DNA from 3 places in the Mesorhizobium sp. M0870 genome. Region 2 is predicted to be linked to each of the others. Evidence: riboswitches for the same ligand, from Rfam matches in the RefSeq annotation. Region 2 holds a riboswitch; each other region holds the start of a gene.
What was found. Region 2 has a riboswitch for thiamine pyrophosphate ahead of thiB (thiamine ABC transporter substrate binding subunit). Riboswitches for the same ligand answer to the same signal wherever they lie in the genome.
Positions count from the first base shown of each region.

Region 1 (2,261 bases), on a different contig from region 2:
GGCGAACTGCGCCGCGTCGTTGGCATCGGCGATCGAGCCGGGACGAAGGCCGTCGCCGAGCGAGAAGGATACGTCATAGGCTCTGGCGATGTCGCAGATCTCCGCGAAGTGCTCGTAGAGGAAGCTTTCCCGGTGATGGTGCAGGCACCATTTTGCCATGATCGACCCGCCGCGCGAGACGATACCCGTCACCCGGTCGACGGTCAGCGGGATGTAATGCAGCCGCACGCCGGCGTGGATGGTGAAATAGTCGACGCCCTGCTCGGCCTGTTCGATCAGCGTGTCGCGGTACACCTCCCAGGTCAGATCCTCGGCAATGCCGCCAACCTTCTCGAGCGCTTGGTAGAGTGGCACCGTGCCGATCGGCACCGGTGCGTTGCGCACGATCCAGTCCCGGATGTTGTGAATGTTGCGGCCGGTCGACAGGTCCATCACCGTATCGGCGCCCCAGCGAATCGCCCAGACCATCTTTTCGACCTCTTCGGCCATCGACGATGTGACGGCGGAGTTGCCGATGTTGGCGTTGATCTTGACCAGAAAATTGCGACCGATGATCATCGGCTCGCTCTCGGGATGGTTGATGTTGGCGGGAATGATCGCCCGTCCGCGCGCCACCTCGTCGCGGACGAATTCGGGTGTGACGAAATCGGGCAGCATCGCGCCGAAAGCCTCGCCGTCGCGCTCAAGCTTGCCGTGCAGGATCTCGCGACCAAGGTTCTCGCGAATGGCAACGAACTCCATTTCGGGTGTGATGATGCCGGCGCGCGCATAGGCAAGCTGCGTCACCGCCTTGCCTGCTTTGGCCCTGAGCGGTCGGTGGCGGATGGGGAATTCCGGCGTCAGGCGTTCGCCCGTCGCGAATCCGTTGTCCTCCGGCCGGACATGGCGGCCGTCACAGTCCTCGACATCGCCGCGGGCCAAGATCCATTCGTGGCGAAGCCGGGCCAGGCCTTTTTGGATGCTGGTTTCGACAGCCGGATCGGTATAGGAGCCCGACGGGTCGTAGACGGTGACGGGCGGTTCGCCGGCTGTCGGATGGACGGAGATTTCGCGCATCGGCACCCTGATCTGCGGGTGGATGGCACCGGGCTTGTGGATCTTACGCGAAGCAGGCAGCGGTCCCGTCGACACGGCGGGGGTGAGGGCATTCATCTTGAGGCTCCTTTGCTCATGCATTGGAGACCCAGTTCTGTGCCGGAAGGATGAAAAGACGCTTCTGTCGACCTGCCGAAACAGGACCTCGGGCTTGAACTCCCGCAAAGCGCTTGCACCGTCCCTACGCCAGTATGAACTGGATCAGGTTCAACGGGTCACTGCGCCGCGAAAGCCAGCAGTATCTCAGCCCCTTGCCGGGACTCCCCTGGTGAATGCCTCAAGTTGAACGGGCCGGCGTTGTCTTGTCAAGCGCATGTTCGTCCTGCGGCGGCGGTGGGCGGCAATCAAATTGGGCCCAAATTGGGCCGACGGCCTCGCCACGGGTCGCGGAGAAGTTCCGCGGCAGATAGGGCAGGTGTGGCCAAAGCTGCATTTGCCTCGTCAAACTTGATGTGACATTGACGTAGACGGAACTGCTGCGTTTCAAGGATCTTAAGCCGTCAATGCCTGATCGGAACAGAACTGGTGGGCCGCCCGAACGCCCCACAAACATCGTGCTCTCGATCACCTCTTATTGTCGCCGGAAAAGGGGTGATCGACCAATCGATCAAGTCGACCGCTCGCTGAAGGGCGCCCTCGGTTTCAGCACGGCTGGGCGAAGTGGCAATGACATGTCCAATCCAGTCTCGGAAATCCCCCTTCCTGACGATCGGTGTCTTGGGTTCAACATTCAATTTGACCTCGGCCACACCTGATATAGCAGCTGCCTGAGTGTCGCCACCAATCCAGTCCAGGGTGCCATCTTGATCAGGAAGCAGGAATCGCGCGGCCGCAGTATGCGAATGCTTTTTGCGCAGATCCCATTCCTCGCCAATGACAAGCTTGATGTGCTCGGCGACGAGGTCGACACCGTAAGCTAACTGGACCAGTTGAGGGTCGGGCGCGCCACTAAGACGCGGATTGACTTCAATGACAACTGGACCGCGTTTCGTGCACCGGAGTTCAACGTTAGTTGGCCCCCAGCCAAGGCCGAGAGCCCGCAAACAGCTCAGCGAAACATCGGCGATGCGCTCACGCTCCTGATCGGTTAGCAGGGCCGGATACGTCACCTCACGTATGACGAAATGGGGGAGGGGACCAAAGTCATTGGCGCAAATCGCAACGAC
Region 1 is NZ_JAMYOI010000044.1:20,668-22,928, reverse strand. Features, by position in the region: gene thiC (phosphomethylpyrimidine synthase ThiC) at 1-1,152, opposite strand, end outside; TPP riboswitch at 1,256-1,372, opposite strand; gene NKH97_RS31115 (ATP-grasp domain-containing protein) at 1,596-2,261, opposite strand, start outside.
Region 1: it holds a riboswitch for thiamine pyrophosphate, as region 2 does, so the genes downstream of both, thiC (phosphomethylpyrimidine synthase ThiC) here and thiB (thiamine ABC transporter substrate binding subunit) in region 2, are expected to answer to the same signal.

Region 2 (2,261 bases):
ATCTCCCCCTCCAGGGAGGAGATCGGCCGTCACCCATGCTTCCGCTAGTCTCCAACGTTGCCGGACTATAACCAGCAACGACGCTGCCAATCTCCCCCCTTGAGGGGGAGATTGCCGGCAGGCCAGAGGGGGGTGGAGTGGCGCGAACATCAAAAGAACTCGCAAGCCTACTTGCTCATCACCGCCAGCCATTCATCGACCCAAGCCTTGCGGTTGGCAGCGACCTCTTGCGGGCTGAACAGCAAGGTCTTGGTCGGCTTGACCAGTTTGTCGAAGGCCGGATTGAGCGGCTTGTCGGTCTTGCCGGCCGGGAACATCCAGTTGGTCTCGGGGATGGCATCCTGGAATTTCGGCCCGGTCATGAAGGCGATGAACTTGGCCGCCAGCGGGTTCTTGGCCCCCGCCGTGGTGATACCCGCGACTTCTATCTGCAAATACTCGCCCTCCTCGAACGACGCTGCCTGATAGCGCTCTGTCTTCTCGGCGACCATGTGGTAGGCCGGCGACGTCGTGTAGGACAGCACCATCGGCGCCTCGCCCTTGGTGAACAGCCCATAGGCCTCGCTCCAGCCCGGCGTCACGGTCAGCACTTTCGCCTTGAGCTTGGCCCAGGCCTCGGGCGCCTTGTCGCCATAGACTGACTTGACCCACAGAAGCAGACCGAGGCCCGGCGTGGAGGTGCGCGGATCCTGGATGACGATCTTGTCATCGGCACTGCCCTCGACCAGCTCTTTCAGGCTTTTCGGCGGGTTCTTCAGCTTCTCGGTGTCGTAGACGACGGCGAAATATCCGTAGTCAAAGGGGACAAAAGTATCGTCGCTCCAGCCACCCGGCACGTTGACATCAGTTACGCCGCCATGCGGCGCGAACAAGCCTGACGCCTTGGCATCGGTGGTGAGATTGGTGTCGAGGCCAAGCACGATATCGGCCTTGGTCGATGCGCCTTCCAATCTGACGCGGTTGAGCAGCGCGACGCCGTCGGCGACCGAGACGAACTCGACATCGCAGCCGCATTCGGCCTCGAACTCCTTCTTCACCACGGGACCCGGACCCCAGTCGGCGGTAAAGCTCTCATAGGTGTAGACGGTGAGTTTGTCCTTGGCCAAGGCCGGTCCGGACAGGACCACGGCCATTGCTGAGACTAGAGCGTATAAATGCGTGCGCATCGGCGCCTCCTTCGTTCGAATTGAAAGGAATTGAGGCGTCGGACTGTCCGAAACGTCTAATCCCTCCGCCGGTACAAACCGGATCAGGTTCAGCGGGTTGGCGAGACTGCCTCTCAGCCGGTCCGCGAAGATCGCGTCCGGCACCCCGTTAGAGCGTTTCGACACATAGGCCGGGCCGATCCCCCATGCAAGTGGGAGTTTGCCGCCTTCCGTTTCCCGTGCCGGGCTGGTAAGGGCCACACGATATGAGCACATTCACCATCCTGCTTGGCGGCGATCTCATCCGCACGCCACGGCTCGACCGCCAGGCCGAAGGCTCCCGCGTCATCGCCGCCGACGCCGGCATCGGGCATGCGCGGCTGCTGGGTCTCGTGCCCGAACTGTGGGTGGGCGATTTCGATTCCGTGCCAGCCAAGCTGCCTGACGATCTCGCTTCCGTGCCGCGCCGGACCTTCCCGGCGGAAAAGGACCAGACCGATGGCGAACTGGCCATTGCCGCCGCACTCGAGCGCAGCGCGACCCGCCTGGTGCTCGCCGGTGCTTTCGGCGGCAAGCGCGCCGACCACGCTTTCCTGCATCTGGCGCTTGCCCTCCGGCTGGCCGAGGCCGGGACTGATGTGCTCCTGACCAGCGGCGCCCAGGAGGGCATTCCCCTGCTGCGCGGAACGGCCGGCTTCGACTATGCCGATGGCACGCTGTTTTCGGTGCTCGGCTTTTCCGAGCTCGCCGGCCTGACCGTCACCGGCGCCAAATGGCCGCTGAACCACGTCAAGGTGGCGTTCGGTTCGTCGCTGACCATCTCCAACGAGGTCAAGGGCCGCCTCGAAATCGCACTGGACCATGGCCGCGCGATGCTGCTCGCTCATCCCTATCCCTTACCTGAAAGCTGACATGGCCCCGCCTCTTCTCAACCTCGACGGGATAAAACTGACCTTCGGCGGCACGCCGCTGCTCGACGGCGCCGCCTTGACGGCTTCGGCCGGCGACAAGATTGCACTGGTCGGCCGCAACGGGTCGGGCAAGTCGACCCTGCTGAAGATCGCCGCTGGCCTGATCGAGCCGCAGGACGGCGAGGTGTTCCGCCAGCCTTCGGCA
Region 2 is NZ_JAMYOI010000013.1:76,359-78,619, forward strand. Features, by position in the region: gene thiB (thiamine ABC transporter substrate binding subunit) at 168-1,166, opposite strand; TPP riboswitch at 1,210-1,324, opposite strand; gene NKH97_RS17440 (thiamine diphosphokinase) at 1,412-2,056, shown strand; gene NKH97_RS17445 (ABC-F family ATP-binding cassette domain-containing protein) at 2,058-2,261, shown strand, end outside.

Region 3 (2,261 bases), on a different contig from region 2:
GATCTTGGGCGCCAGCCCGAAGCCGAACCACAGCACCACCAGCGGCGCGATGGCCACCAGCGGCAAGGTCTGGCTGACGATTAAGACGGGAAACAGCGCACGCCGCAGCGGCTGGAAGAAGTCGACCAGCATCGACAGCACGAAGGCGGCGCTGAGCGAACAGGCAAAGCCGAGCAGCGTGGCGCCGATGGTCGGAATGGCGTTGTCGGCCAGCGCCTGGCGATTGAGCAGCGCTTGCTCGAAAACGCGCGACGGCGCCGGCAGTATCGTCGGCCTGATGCCGGAATAGGTGGCATAAAGCTCCCACGCCACTAGGAGCAAACCGACCGAGATCATGGCCGGCATTGCCTTGACAAGAAGGCCCGCGATCGGGCGCGAAGCGAATGATGATGAGACCACGGGAGATAACCTTTGACGGCCGCGCGGAGGCGGCGGCAGCTTCAGACAGCCGACGGGCTGTTGGCCGAGACCGTGACGTCGAGGGTTACGTGGCCGGCGCCTGGTCCGAAGCGGCAGAAGGCCTCGTCCAGCGCCGAAAAGATCGCACCGGCATCACCGCGCAGTTTCGTGCAGAAATGCTTGGAACGCTCATAGACGCCGGACTGCTTGAGAAAATCGATGCAGCCGTAGATCTCGTCCATGTGGTCGTCGGTGCCCATCACATAGAGCGAGAACTGCGCCGCCGCCGGCTGGCCGGTGGCAGCAGCATTGCGCACCGCCGCGATGGCCGCATCCTTGCGCGGGCCGAGTGGCCCGACAGGCCCGCCAAGTGCATCGGAGCGGCAGATCGGATCATCCGGCTCGCCAGGGCACCCGCGCGAGATGGTGGCCGACAACACGCAATGTTTGCCGCTACGTGCCGCCGCCACGAAGAGGTCGCGCATGGCGGGAAACAGCACTTCGGGCGACCCGACCAGCAAGGTCGAGATGTCGTCGATCTCGATCCTGAGCTTGTCGCGCCAGGGATCGAGCGCACCGAGCGCGCCAAGAATGACACCGACGAAATCGTCGGTCATGGGGTATAGGGAAATCTGTGCGCCTGAAAACATCGCCCGCCTCGCTCCGCTGGTATTACCCAGATCAGCTTCTAGGGTCTGTGGGCTTGCCGCCCCCGTCTCAGCCCCGACCGTACGGAGCACCCCTGTGGATGTGCGCCTTAAAGCATCATTCGAGTTCAAGGGAAAGCCGTTTTTTCAGAGCACTGCGCCAAAAGCATTGCGCCAGTCACGGTGCGCCTGAGCGGAATTTTGTCGGGAACCTTCGCCGCCGCGACCGGTTGTCCCCACAGTCGCAACGCGATCACTTTCGTAGAAAATAAGCGACGACTTCACAGAAATGGAGACAAACCATGTTCATGAAAATCCTCGCAGCTTCGGTTCTCACCATTGGTCTGGCCACGTCAGCCATGGCGCAAAGCGCCGGCAGCAACAACGCAAATGGAAGCGGCAGCGGCAAGTCGGTGACGGTTGAGCCGAACACGCCGGCTTCCCCGAATACGATCGAGCCGGACACTGTCGACCCGGGCACGACCAACAGCACGACTGGCACGGTAGGGGACATGAATTCGAACGCGGATCAGAATTGCCCGACCAACCCGCAAGGCGCGCAGCCGGACGCCGATGGTAACGCGACGGCGCCAACGGTAAACGATAATCATTGTGGCAAGTAACCACGTCGCAAACGGATGAAGCCGCTGGGCATCGCCCAGCGACTTCATCCGTTTTTCTGGTCCGCAGCACGCGCTTTGCCGAACAGCCGGATTTCTGGAGCGGGTCTCCCGGCGGGCGGGCGCGAAAATAGGTGTTTCGAATTGAGCAGCCGTTTGAGCACTCTACCGTAGGTAAAATACAGGACCCGACCGTTGGCGAGATCAAATTCCACTGTTCCCCACCGCCTGACCGGGGCCTTTCCTGTGCAGGGCCCCAGCCTTCTGATCTGGAATCCCAGCCTGACTTTGCGCGTTCCGATTTCAAGATAGATGCCTGGCAGAAGGCCAAGCACATGCCATAGCCGTACAACATGCTCGACCGACATGGCCGGCGAGATTATCAGGTGGCTGGGCTGAAGCCGCGCCCAGACGAAATCGCCTTTCGGTTGCGGCATTCCTGACAACAGCCCCCGGCAGTAGGTCGGCACCGCCTCGCTCACCAGAATCCGCATAGCGGTTGCCGTGCTGTCGACCAGGGCTTCTCTCGATGTCCAGTCAGCTTCGGAAAACGGCACCTGCCCGAGAATGTCACCCTCGTCAAAACCGGCGGACA
Region 3 is NZ_JAMYOI010000023.1:74,443-76,703, forward strand. Features, by position in the region: gene NKH97_RS24315 (ABC transporter permease) at 1-345, opposite strand, end outside; gene NKH97_RS24320 (YkoF family thiamine/hydroxymethylpyrimidine-binding protein) at 441-1,049, opposite strand; TPP riboswitch at 1,040-1,153, opposite strand; gene NKH97_RS24325 (RodZ family helix-turn-helix domain-containing protein) at 1,349-1,669, shown strand; gene NKH97_RS24330 (formyltransferase family protein) at 1,714-2,261, opposite strand, start outside.
Region 3: it holds a riboswitch for thiamine pyrophosphate, as region 2 does, so the genes downstream of both, NKH97_RS24320 (YkoF family thiamine/hydroxymethylpyrimidine-binding protein) here and thiB (thiamine ABC transporter substrate binding subunit) in region 2, are expected to answer to the same signal.